2 regions of the Methylocella silvestris BL2 genome follow, and region 2 is predicted to be linked to the other one. Evidence: predicted binding sites of a transcription regulator. Region 2 holds the regulator's gene; the other holds the start of a gene.
The links. Region 2 encodes HrcA, which represses chaperone genes, less so after heat shock. Its sites were predicted from a motif close to GTTAGCACTCNCNNNNNGNGAGTGCTAAC; they were not measured.
Positions count from the first base shown of each region.

Region 1: a site for HrcA is predicted at 4,317-4,345, ahead of groES (co-chaperone GroES). Genes of this name have one in related genera too.

Region 1 covers NC_011666.1:868,942-874,872, forward strand. Annotated here, with positions in the region: gene MSIL_RS04060 (DUF1285 domain-containing protein) at 1-45, shown strand, start outside; gene MSIL_RS04065 (CoA pyrophosphatase) at 42-704, shown strand; gene MSIL_RS04070 (DUF6111 family protein) at 704-964, shown strand; gene MSIL_RS04075 (CCA tRNA nucleotidyltransferase) at 978-2,237, shown strand; gene MSIL_RS04080 (hypothetical protein) at 2,358-2,618, shown strand; gene MSIL_RS04085 (SDR family oxidoreductase) at 2,650-3,426, opposite strand; gene MSIL_RS04090 (cytochrome b) at 3,509-4,081, opposite strand; gene groES (co-chaperone GroES) at 4,431-4,718, shown strand; gene groL (chaperonin GroEL) at 4,765-5,931, shown strand, end outside.
Region 2 covers NC_011666.1:2,518,433-2,524,363, forward strand. Annotated here, with positions in the region: gene MSIL_RS11865 (DUF6165 family protein) at 1-1,375, opposite strand, end outside; gene MSIL_RS11870 (response regulator) at 1,675-2,040, shown strand; gene hrcA (heat-inducible transcriptional repressor HrcA) at 2,135-3,229, shown strand; gene MSIL_RS11880 (MarR family winged helix-turn-helix transcriptional regulator) at 3,254-3,742, opposite strand; gene mutS (DNA mismatch repair protein MutS) at 3,865-5,931, opposite strand, start outside.

The DNA of each region.
Region 1 (5,931 bases), 1.6 Mb from region 2:
ATTGCCGACGCGAGCGAACTCGCCGCCATCGAGGCCGCCGTTTGACGTCCCTGAAGAAGGAGCGGTTTGCGCCGCAACGCGTGGTCGCCGATATCCGCAAAAAGCTTAACTTTGCGGTCGAGCCGCAGGGAAGCGCGCTTCTCGTCAACGATCCCGTGATCGATGAAGATTTCTTCAATGGCCAGCCGACGCGCTATGCCCTGGCCGCCGGCGCGCGCGCGGCGGCCGTGCTTGTCGGCCTCGTCCTCTATGAGGAGGAAATCAGGGTTCTTTTGACCCAGCGCGCGGCGACGCTCCGGGTCCACGCCGGCCAGATCGCTTTTCCGGGCGGCAAAATCGAGCCGCAGGACGATGGGCCGGTCGGCGCGGCCCTGCGCGAAGCGCATGAGGAAATCGGCCTTGCGAGCGATTGCGTCGAGCCGCTCGGCTTCCTTGACCCTTATGTGACCGGCACCGGCTTTCGCGTGATCCCGGTGGTCGCCGGGATCACGCCGCGTTTCAATCTCGCCCTCAATCCCGGCGAGGTCGCGGACGTCTTCGAGGCGCCCTTCTCTTTTTTGATGGACGAGGCCAATCATTGCCTCGACGCCCGTGAATTTGAGGGGCGGCTGCGCCGCTTTTACGCCATGACTTATGGCGAGCGCTATATCTGGGGCATCACCGCTGGAATTCTGCGCAATCTCTACGAGAGGCTTTATTCCTAATGTGGCGAGTGATCCTCGAACCTGCGCTTTTGTTCGGCTCTCCCTTTGCCGCCTATATCCTTTATCTCTGGGCGCGCCAGAAATATCCCTTCGCGGTCGATCACTGGACGCAGAGCGCCGTTTCCACGCTGGTGCTCGCAGGGCTTGCCGTCGCGGTCGCCGGCGTGCTGCTGATTGGCGTTTTCGCCGAGCGCCATCATGGCTCCTATGCGCCGGCCCATATCGAAAACGGCCATCTTGTGCCTGGCCAGATTCAGTGAGGCTCGGTCCGCCATGACCGCCCCAGACGGCCCCGGCGAGAGCGCGAACGCGCAAGCTTTGGCGCTGCTCAAGGGCCAGCCGGGTTTGCAGCGGATTTTCGCGGCGATCGACATTGACGGCGACGAGACGCGGATCGTGGGCGGCGCCGTCCGCAATGCGCTGCTCGGCCGCAAAATCGAGGACATCGACCTCGCCACCACGGCGGCGCCCCCGCTCGTCATCGAGCGCGCGCGCGCCGCGAGCCTGCGCATCATTCCGACCGGTCTCGATCATGGCACGGTGACGCTGCTTGTCGACGGGCGCGCCTTCGAAGTGACGAGCCTGCGCGAAGATATCGAGACGGACGGGCGCCGCGCCACGGTGCGCTTCGGGCGCGACTTTTGCGCCGATGCGCTGCGCCGCGACTTCACCATCAATGCGCTTTTCCTCGACAAGAGCGGGCGGCTGTTCGACTTTGTCGGCGCCCTTGCGGACATCGAAGCGCGGCGCGTGCGTTTCATCGGCGACCCGGAAACGCGCATCCGCGAGGATTATCTGCGCATTCTGCGCTTCTTCCGCTTCTCGGCCGATTATGGCGAGGGTCCGATCGACGGCGATGGCCTGTTGGCGGCGATGCGCGCGCGCGCTGGATTGGCCCAGCTCTCGCGCGAGCGCGTGCGCGCCGAACTTTTAAAGCTTGTCGCGGCGCGGCGCGCGCCCGAGGCGGTCGAGGCGATGAGCGGCGCCGGCCTTCTGGGGCCTCTTATCGCCTCAGCCCCCAACCCTGCCCGGCTGCGGCGGCTCGTCGAGCAAGATGCCCGCGCCGACCCGTTGTTGCGGCTAGCGGCGATCTGCCTCGAAACGCCGGAGGACGCCGAACGGATCGCGGAGCGGCTGCGCCTCTCCAACGCCGAACGCGACCGCCTTTCGCGCGCCGCGCGCGTCATGCTCGCATTGCATGGCAAACCCGTCCCGCCGCCGAAGCATTTTTTGAACGTCCTTCTCTTTCGCCACGGAAGAGAGTCGGCGCTTGACGGTTTCACCCTCGCCGCAATTGGCGCATCCTCGTCCGGCCGGCGCGACGCAATCGATTTTCTGAAAACAGCGCCCGAGCCCCGCCTGCCCTTCTCCGGCGCCGATCTGATCGCCCGGGGTTTTAGCGGGCGGGCGGTCGGCGACGCGCTGGCCGCGCTGCGCGAGCGCTGGATCGAAGCGGAGTTTTCGGACGACCGGGAAAAACTCGACGCCCTGCTCGATTCGGTGTCGAGGACCAGTTCCGCCGCCAATCGTTAACCGCGTCGGCAATCGGCGGCGGCGCAAAGCCTCAAACTTTATCTTTCAGCGGCCAGCGAGGTTTTTGGCGCGGCGTCGCCGCGCTATGATGCAAAAATCGGCGTGGAGTTTGCTGCAAAAGTGAGCGCGGAGGAAAAAACCCCATCGGACGTCGCGCGGCGGCTGGCGCGGCGCTCGCGCGCCCGCGCCGCCGATGAAGCGGCGGCCGGCGGCTGGCGGCGCGAGACCTACACTTTGCCGCGCGGCGAAGCGCGCGACAAGGCGCGGGAGTGGTTTACGCGGTTTCCGAAGGCGGCCTATATGACCGAGATCGAATCCTGGCGCGAATTGTCGGACGATCGCATTGAATTCACCATGCGCCGCCTGCCGAGCGCGGACTGAGCGCTTCGCGCCGGCGGGCGCCCCCGCGTCCTCACAGCACGATGTCCGGCGTCGCCCAGGAAAGATGCTGTCCGGCGTCGACCGCGATCATCTGGCCGGTGACGTGGCGCGCCCGCGCCAGATAAAGCACGGCTTCGGCGATCTCGTCGGGCTCGATCGGCCCTTCGAGCGGCAGGCCGGCGACCTCGCGCAAAAAACCCGCCTCGCCCTGGATCGTATTGGCGAGCGCCGGGCCCGGGCCGACCGCGTTGACCCTCACCCCCAAAGGCGCAAAACCCTGCGCCATCGTTTGCGTCGCGGTCCAAAGCGCCGCCTTGCTCAAGGTGTAGGAAAAGAATTGCGGCGTCAGCCGCAGCACGCGCTGGTCGATGATATTGACGATCGACGCATTCGCTCCCCGCGGCGCGGTCTCGGCGAATCTGCGCGCGAGGACGCAGGGCGCGCGCAGATTGACGGCGAAATTTCGCTCCCATTGATCGAGCGTGAAATCGGCCGGCGAATCCCTTTCGAAGGTCGACGCATTGTTGACAAGGAGGCTTAAAGCGCCGAACGCCGCGCCGGCCCTCGGAATCAACTGATCGACCGCCGCTGCGTCGGAAAGATCCGCGCCGAGCGCAGAGGCGCGGCCGCCTTCATGGATGATCTTCTCCGCCTCGCGCTCCGCTTCGGCCAGCGAGGACGGGCTGCAATGAATTGCGACGGCATAGCCAGCTCGGGCGAGGCGGCAGGCGATAGCGAGGCCGATCCGCCGGCCCCCGCCTGTCACGAGCGCGGCCGGCGCCTTGCCGCTTAGCCTTTGCTCGTCCATTTAGCTGGCCCGGGGTTTCGACCTCAAGCCATGGCTTTTCCCGGCTTCCGGGCGGCGCGTCAAGCGCCCGCTGGCGGCGCGTTCAGCTGTCGAACTGCTCGAACCTCTCCTCCATAGGCGGGAAGGGCCGGCGCTGCGGCAGCATGCGGGTCAGAACCTTGTCTTTTAAGACATGATGATGATAGAGCGCCGCGATGGAATGCAGCAGCGCCAGGGCCAGCAGAGCATTGGCGGCGAGGCCGTGCCAATAGGTGATCGGCTTGCGCAATTCCTTGTCGCCGAATTGCGGCAGCGCGGCGATGTCGAAAAGATTGAAGCCGCGGACAAAAGCATTGACGACGCCAAGCGTGACCACCGTCACCAACAACACGTACAAAGCGACATGCGAGGAGACGGCAAGGACATGGGTCGGGCCGGGATAGACGGCCGGCAGATGGCGCCGTCCTGTAAAACGCCAGACGATCCGCCACAGCAGCACTGTCACGAGGGCGAAGCCGAGCGCGACATGAATCGACCAGACATTGGTGTTCAGCGTCCCGCGCGGGATGAAATCCGCGACGCGGCCGATGAACCAGAGCGCGACGATCATCAGGGCTGAAAGCCAATGCAGCGCAATCGTCGTCGGATCATAGGTCGAATGCGTCCGATCGGTCATTCCCGTTTCGCTCCCTAAAGCGTTTTTTGTCCGATTCTTCGCTCGCCTTTTGGCGGCGCGCGCAGTTCGGCTGTATAATTTTAGATGAGTTCTAGGCGCGCTTTTGGCGCCGCGCAAGCCGGTCCAATGGGCGTAAAGCCGGCAGGAACGGCGGCGTTTAACTTGCGCCCAAGTAAGAAACGGCGGATGCGGCAGGCTTGACAGCCAAGGCGCCGGCGCATAGATACGGGCTGCGTTTGGCACTCATCACATGAGAGTGCTAACAAAGCGCCCGTGTTTCACCTGCCGCCTTTTACGGGGCGTATTCGCGCGGAGCAAGCGCCTCCAGCGGCCAGCCAAGGAATTCGTCATGAGCTTTCGTCCTCTGCACGATCGCGTCGTCGTCAAGCGCCTCGAAGGCGAGGAAAAGACCAAAGGCGGGATCATCATCCCCGACACCGCCAAGGAGAAGCCGCAAGAAGGCGAAATCATCGCCGTGGGTCCCGGCGGACGCGACGACAGCGGCAAGCTGACCCCCCTCGACGTCAAGGCCGGCGACAAGGTTCTGTTCGGCAAATGGTCGGGCACCGAGGTCAAGATCGATGGGCAGGATCTGCTCATCATGAAGGAAAGCGACATCCTCGGCGTCGTCGCCTGATCGACCGGCCCTTTTTAGAATTTAGACTGTTCCAGGAGTTTCCAACATGGCAGCCAAAGACGTCCGCTTCTCGTCGGATGCCCGCGATCGCATGCTTCGCGGCATTGATATTCTGAACAACGCCGTCAAGGTCACGCTCGGCCCGAAAGGCCGCAACGTCGTCATCGAAAAGTCATTCGGCGCGCCGCGCATCACCAAGGACGGCGTGACGGTCGCCAAGGAAATCGAACTCTCCGACAAGTTCGAGAATCTCGGCGCCCAGCTGATCCGTGAAGTCGCCTCGAAGCAGAACGACGCTGCGGGCGACGGCACCACCACCGCCACCATCCTCGCCGCTTCAATCGTACGCGAAGGCACCAAGGCCGTCGCCGCCGGCCTTAACCCGATGGATCTGAAGCGCGGCATCGACATCGCCGTCGCCGCCGTCGTCGCCGATCTCAAGGCCAATTCGAAGAAGGTCACCTCGAACGAGGAGATCGCCCAGGTCGGCACGATTTCAGCCAATGGCGACAAATCGGTCGGCGAGATGATCTCGACCGCGATGCAGAAAGTCGGCAATGAGGGCGTGATCACGGTGGAAGAGGCCAAGAGCCTTGAGACCGAGCTCGACGTCGTCGAAGGCATGCAGTTCGACCGCGGCTACCTCTCGCCCTACTTCATCACCAACGCCGAGAAGATGATCGCCGAGCTCGAAGACCCCTTTATTCTCGTCCACGAGAAGAAGCTGTCCTCGCTGCAGGCGTTGCTGCCCGTGCTCGAAGCCGTCGTCCAGTCCGGCAAGCCCCTCGTCATCATCGCTGAAGACGTTGAAGGCGAAGCTCTCGCCACCCTCGTCGTCAACAAGCTGCGCGGCGGCCTCAAGGTCGCGGCCGTGAAGGCTCCGGGCTTCGGCGATCGCCGCAAGGCCATGCTCGAAGACATCGCCATTCTGACCAGCGGCACGCTGATCTCGGAAGAAATCGGCATCAAGCTCGAGAACGTCACCCTGCAGATGCTCGGCCGCGCCAAGCGGATCCGCATCGACAAGGAATCGACGACGATCATCGACGGCGCCGGCGCGAAGGGGGAGATCGAGGCCCGCATCGCCCAGATCAAGTCGCAGATCGCCGAAACGACCTCCGATTACGACCGTGAGAAGATGCAGGAGCGTCTCGCCAAGCTCGCGGGCGGCGTCGCCGTCATCCGCGTCGGCGGCGCGTCGGAAGTCGAAGTG
Region 2 (5,931 bases):
GTATGGCCTCGTTGAAACATGCAAGCGCTTCGTCGACATCCCCCTGTTCCTTCAGAGCGACGCCAAGGCTTGACAGCGCCTCCGGATAATGAGGGGAAAGCCGGAGCGCCTCATGGTAGGAGGCGACGGCGTCGGCGAGCCGGTCCATCTCCTGCAAGACGTTGCCGCGATTGAGCCAGGCCTCCGGCGCGGCCGGTCGGACGGACACGGCAAGGTCGAGCGAAACGAGCGCCTCCTCGAGCCGCCCAAGGCGGTGCAGCGCCGCGCCGCGCAAGCCCAACGCCTGCGGGTATTTTGGATCATGCCGCAACGCCTCGTCGCAATGGCGGATCGCTTCGTCGAGGCGGCCCCATTGCAGGCAGATATTGGCGCGGTTGGTCAGCGCCGGCAGGAACGCGGGCCTGATTTTCAGCGCCGCGGCATAGGCCATATAGGCGTCCTCGAGCCGGCCGAGTTCATGCAACAGATTGCCGCGATTGCAGATCGCCTCGCAGTAGCGGGGGTCGAGCACGAGAGCCGCGTCATAAGCGGCAAGGGCGGCCGACCGCCGGCCCAGCGCCTGCAAAGCAATGCCCTTGTTGTAGAGCGCCTGCGGATAACCCCCAGGCCGGCGCGCTGCGCGGTCGTAGCAGACGATCGCTTCATCGAGCCGTCCGAGTTTTTGCAACACATTGCCGCGATTGAGCTCGGTCTCGGGATCGGGCGGCCCGGATTGCGCCGCCGCCTCATAGGCGGCGAGCGCGTCTTCGTTGCGGCCGAGCTTTTGCAGCACCGAGCCCTTGTTGAAGAGGGCTCCGCCATTGTTGGGGCGCAGCGCGATGATCGCTTCGAAACAGGACAGCGCCTCAGTAAGACGGCCAAATCGTTCGAGCAGAGCGCCGCGATTGGTCAACGCCTCGCAATGCTTGGGCTGCGCCCGCAAAGCGCCTTCATAGGAGACGAGCGCTTCGTTCATGCGGCCAAGACTCTGTAAAATGACGCCGATGCTGAACAGCGCGTCGGCGTCGTTCGGGCGCAGTTTCAGGATGTCCTCAAAAGCCTCGAGCGCATCCTCGGGCTGGCCGAGTCTTTGCAGCACGATGGCGCGCGCGCTGAGCACCTCGAAATAATCGGGCTTCAAGGCGAGCGCGCGCTCGAACCAGATCAGCGCCTCGCGCAGATCCCCGGCGTTGAAGCAAATCAGCCCGAAGACATAACAGGCGAGATCGCTCCGCGCCGCCCGCTGGGCGTGTCCGCCGAGCTCCGCCAGCGCCTCGTCCGGTTGGCCGGAATTCAGAAAGGCGAACGCCCGCGTAATCGCGACCTGCAGCAGCGCTTTGTCGCGACTATGGCCTTGACCCGAAACAGCCGCGCTTTCATATTTTGGCACGCTCATGCATATCTCGCGAACAGCGCCGAGCCGTGCGCGCCGGCCGAGGCGAATTGAAAAGAGCTCGAGTGGGCGACTCGCGTCGAGAAGCGCCGCCCGCGGCGACCGCGGGTCGAGGGTTGGTTTGCACGGTTGTATGCGCTCGCGGCTTTCCCTCAGCGGACTGCCCGAGGCCATTCAAGGGCCGCAAGCTTTCGCCAGCCTGACGACTCGCCCCACATGAGATTTCACGCCGGATTTTAGGGAACCAATCAAGCGTTGCCGGATTTACTTCGGAGAGTCCTTGCGTTTGATGGCGGAGCGCCTTGAAAATCGACAGTGAATTCCGCGTTCTTGTTGTTGAGGACGAAGCCTTGATCAGCATGTTGATCGAGGACATGCTCGCCGATATCGGCTGCAACTATGTTGAGGTCGCGCCCTCGGTGGAAGCGGCGCTCGATGCGCTCACGCGCACAAAGCCCGATTTTGCGATGCTGGACATCAATCTGAATGGCAAACGGAGCTTTCCGATTGCCGACGTGCTGATTTCGCGCGCGATCCCCTTCATCTTCCTTTCGGGCTACGGCCCGCGCGGGCTCGATCAATGCTATGCGGGGACAAAAGTGCTGCAAAAGCCTTTTCAGCTTGGCGACCTTGAAAGCTGTCTCGAAGACGCGCTTGCGCCCGGCTGACGCATCAACACGCCCGCGCTGACGACGCCGCGTCCAGATCAGAGGCTGCATCGCGGCGCTTGCATCGGCGCGGCCCCGCGGCCATTGTCCTGAGATGGCCACGCCTCTCGACCACTCCCTCGATCGGGTGCGCTCCCGAGGCCTCACCAGCCTCAACGAGCGGTCCCGAGAAATCTTCCGGCAAATCGTCGATTCCTATCTTGCCTATGGCGAGGCGGTCGGCTCGCGCCAGGTGTCGAAGCTGCTGCCGACGCCGTTGTCTCCGGCGTCCGTTCGCAACGTCATGCAGGACCTCGAAGAAATCGGGCTGATTTACGCGCCCCATACCAGCGCGGGACGACTGCCGACCGAGCTTGGTCTGCGCTTTTTCGTCGACGCCATGCTGGAGCTCGGCGACGTCGGCCCCGGCGAGCGGGAGCAGATCGAGGCGCAGGTCAAGGCCGCCGCCTATGAGCAGCCGCTCGAAGGCGTTCTTGGCGACGCGATGAGCCTGCTCTCCGGGCTGACGCGCGGCGCCGGCGTCGTGGTCACCATGAAGGAAGACGCGCGGCTGAAACATATCGAATTCGTGCGGCTCGAGCCCGAACGCGCGCTGGCCGTCCTCGTCGCCGACGATGGATCGATCGAAAACCGCATTCTGCATATCCCGCCGCTGCTGCCGCCTTCCGCTTTGGTCGAGGCGGCGAATTTCCTCAACGCGCGAATTCGTGGCCGCACCCTCGCCGAGGTCCGGCGCGAGATCGAAGCCTCGCAGACCGCAGCCGAGCGTGAGCTTGGCGAGCTGACCGCCCGGCTGGTCGACGCCGGCCTTGCGAGCTGGGCCGACAGCGCGGGCAGCGGCCCGCAGCTGATCGTCAGGGGTCAGGCCAATCTGCTGCAGGACCTCACCGCGATCGAAGATCTCGAACGTATCCGCCTGCTGTTCGCCGATCTCGAGACCAAAAAGGACGTGATCGACCTTTTGAGCCGGGCGGACAGCGGCGAGGGGGTGCGCATCTTCATCGGCTCGGAAAACAAGCTGTTCTCGCTCTCCGGCTCGTCCATGATCGCCGCGCCCTTCCACGACGAGCATCAGCGCATCGTCGGCGTGCTCGGGGTGATCGGGCCGACGCGGCTGAATTACGCGCGCATCGTGCCGATGGTCGATTACACCTCGAAGGTGGTGTCGCGGATGCTGCAAAATCGCTGACGCGGCAAGCTGTTGCTCCGACCTTCAGCCCGGATCGAGCCGCGAACCGGCCTTCGGCGGCTTGTCCGGCTTTTCGCGCTTGCCGAGCAGCGCGTTGCGGATCCGCCGCAACTCCTTGCGCACGGCCTTCAAATCCTCCGGCGACCGGCCCATCGCCCGGGCGATCTCGCCGGGAATGGTTTTGGCCGAGGCGCGCATGTCGCCGCCCTTTTGCGTCAGGCTGACGCGCACCTGACGCTCATCCTTCGGATCGCGCGCGCGGGCGAGCAAGCCAGAGGCCTCAAGCCGCTTCAGGAGCGGAGTCAGGGTGCCGGAATCGAGATAGACGCGCTCGCCAATGGCCTTGACCGTAATGTCGTCGGCCTCCCACAACACAAGCATCACCAGATATTGCGGGTAGGTAAGGCCGAGCGGCTCCAACAGCGGCGCATAGACCTTGTTCACCGCATGCAGGGTCGAATAGAGGGCGAAGCAGACCTGCTGGTCCACGCGCGGCAGTTCGTCATCGGCCATTGCGAGCGCCCCCTTCGCCGCCCTTCCGGGCAGCGTCATCTATACGATTGATTTGCAGGCAATGAAACGGCGATCCGCATAAGGGCGCAAACAAGGACGGCCCTGTCCAGATCAACGCAAGCTTACGCCTCGCCGGCGCGCAAACGTTTCAGGCGATAGAGCTCCTCCAGCGCGGCCCGCGGCGAGAGCTCGTCCGGGTTCACCGCGTCGAGCGCAGCTCCAAGGGCGTCGGCGGACCCGCCGCCATGGGCGATCTCAGCCGGCTCCGGGGCCTTGACGTAAGACGCGGAAAACAGCGGCAGATCGGCGACGAGCCGGTCGCGGCTGCTCATGCGCTCCGCCGCCTCGAATTCGGACAGGAGCAGCCTTGCCCGCGCGACCACCTGCGCCGGCAGCCCGGCCAGCTTCGCCACCTGCACGCCATAGGATTGGTCGGCGGCGCCAGCGATGATCTCGTGCAGAAATATGACATCGCCCTTCCACTCGCTGACGCGCACGGTCAGATTGTCGATCCGCGCCAGCCGTTTGCCAAGCTGGGTCAGCTCGTGGAAATGGGTGGCGAACAGCGCCCGGCTGCGATTGACCTCATGCAGATGCTCCATCACCGCCCAGGCGATCGAGAGGCCGTCGAAGGTCGCCGTGCCGCGGCCAATCTCGTCGAGAATGACCAGCGATCGGGCTCTGGCGGAATTGAGGATCGCCGCTGTCTCGACCATCTCGACCATGAAGGTCGAGCGCCCGCGCGCGAGATCGTCCGACGCGCCGACGCGCGAAAACAGCCGGTCGACGACGCCGATATGGGCGCGCCGCGCGGGCACGAAGGAGCCGATCTGCGCCAGCACGGCGATCAGCGCGTTCTGGCGCAGATAGGTCGATTTGCCGGCCATATTCGGCCCGGTGACGACGGCGATGCGGCCGCCCTCCTCCGCGAGCCCGGACAGATCGCAATCATTGGCGACGAAGGGCGCGCCGCCGCGGCGCAGCGCCGCCTCAACCACCGGATGGCGGCCGCCTTCGATGTGAAATTTCAGCGAGCCGTCGACCTCCGGCCGGGTCCAGCCGCAATCCGCGGCGAGTTCCGCCAGGCCCGCCGCCGCGTCGATGCAGGCGAGCGCCGCTGCGGCGCGCTTGATCGCCTCGCCCTGCGCCAGCAGGGTCGCTGCGAGCTCATCGAAAATCGACAGTTCCCGGACAAGCGCCTGATCGGCGGCCGTTGAGATTTTCACGTCGAGCTCGGAGAGCTCCGGCGTCGAGAAGCGCATTGCGCCAGCCATCGTTTGACGATGGATGAACATGGCGTCAAACGGCGGCTTCAGCAGTTTCTCGCCCTGCGCCTGCGGCGCTTCCAGATAGAACCCGAGAAAATTATTATGCTTCAGCTTGAGCTGGCGCATGTCGGCGAGGTCGCAATAGCGCGCCTGCAGAGCCGCGACGACCTTGCGCGTATCGTCGCGCAGCGCCCGCAACTCGTCGAGGCCGGCGTCGAAATCTGGGGCGACGAAGCCGCCGTCGCGCCGGTTGAGCGGCAGGGCGTCGGCGAGCGCCGATTGAAGCTTCTGCGGGACCAGCGGATCGAGCGCGCCAGCCGCCGCGCATGCCTGCGCAAGTTCGCCGGGAAGATTTTCCGCGGCGCGGAGCGTCTCCACGAGCGCGCGGGCGGCGAAGAATCCGTCGCGCAGGGCGGCGAGATCGCGCGGACCGCCGCGCTCGAGCGCAAGCCGCGCGATTGCGCGCATGAGATCGGGCGCGGCTTTCAGCGCCCGCCGCGCCGCCTCGCGCAGCGCCGGCTCGTCGAAGAAGAAGGCGACCGCCTCCTGGCGCCGCGTGATCTCGTCCGGATCGGTCAAGGGTGCCGCCAACCGCTCGGCCAGCAGCCGGCCGCCGGCGGCGGTCACGCTGCGGTCGATCGCGCCGATCAGCGATCCTTCACGCGCGCCGCCCAGCGTCCGGGTCAGCTCCAGATTGGCCCGCGTCGCGGCGTCGATCGACATATGCGCCTCACGCGCGACCCGCGTCGGCAGACTCAAGGCCGGGCGCGCAGAGAATTGCGTGCGATCGACGTAAAATAGCGCCGCCGCCGCCGCCGCGATTTCCGCAGGCGACAGCGCGCCAAGCCCATCGAGCGTCGCGAGGCCGAAGAAATCGCAAATGCGCCGTTCGGCTGCCGGGCCCTCGGCGGCGAGGCGCCC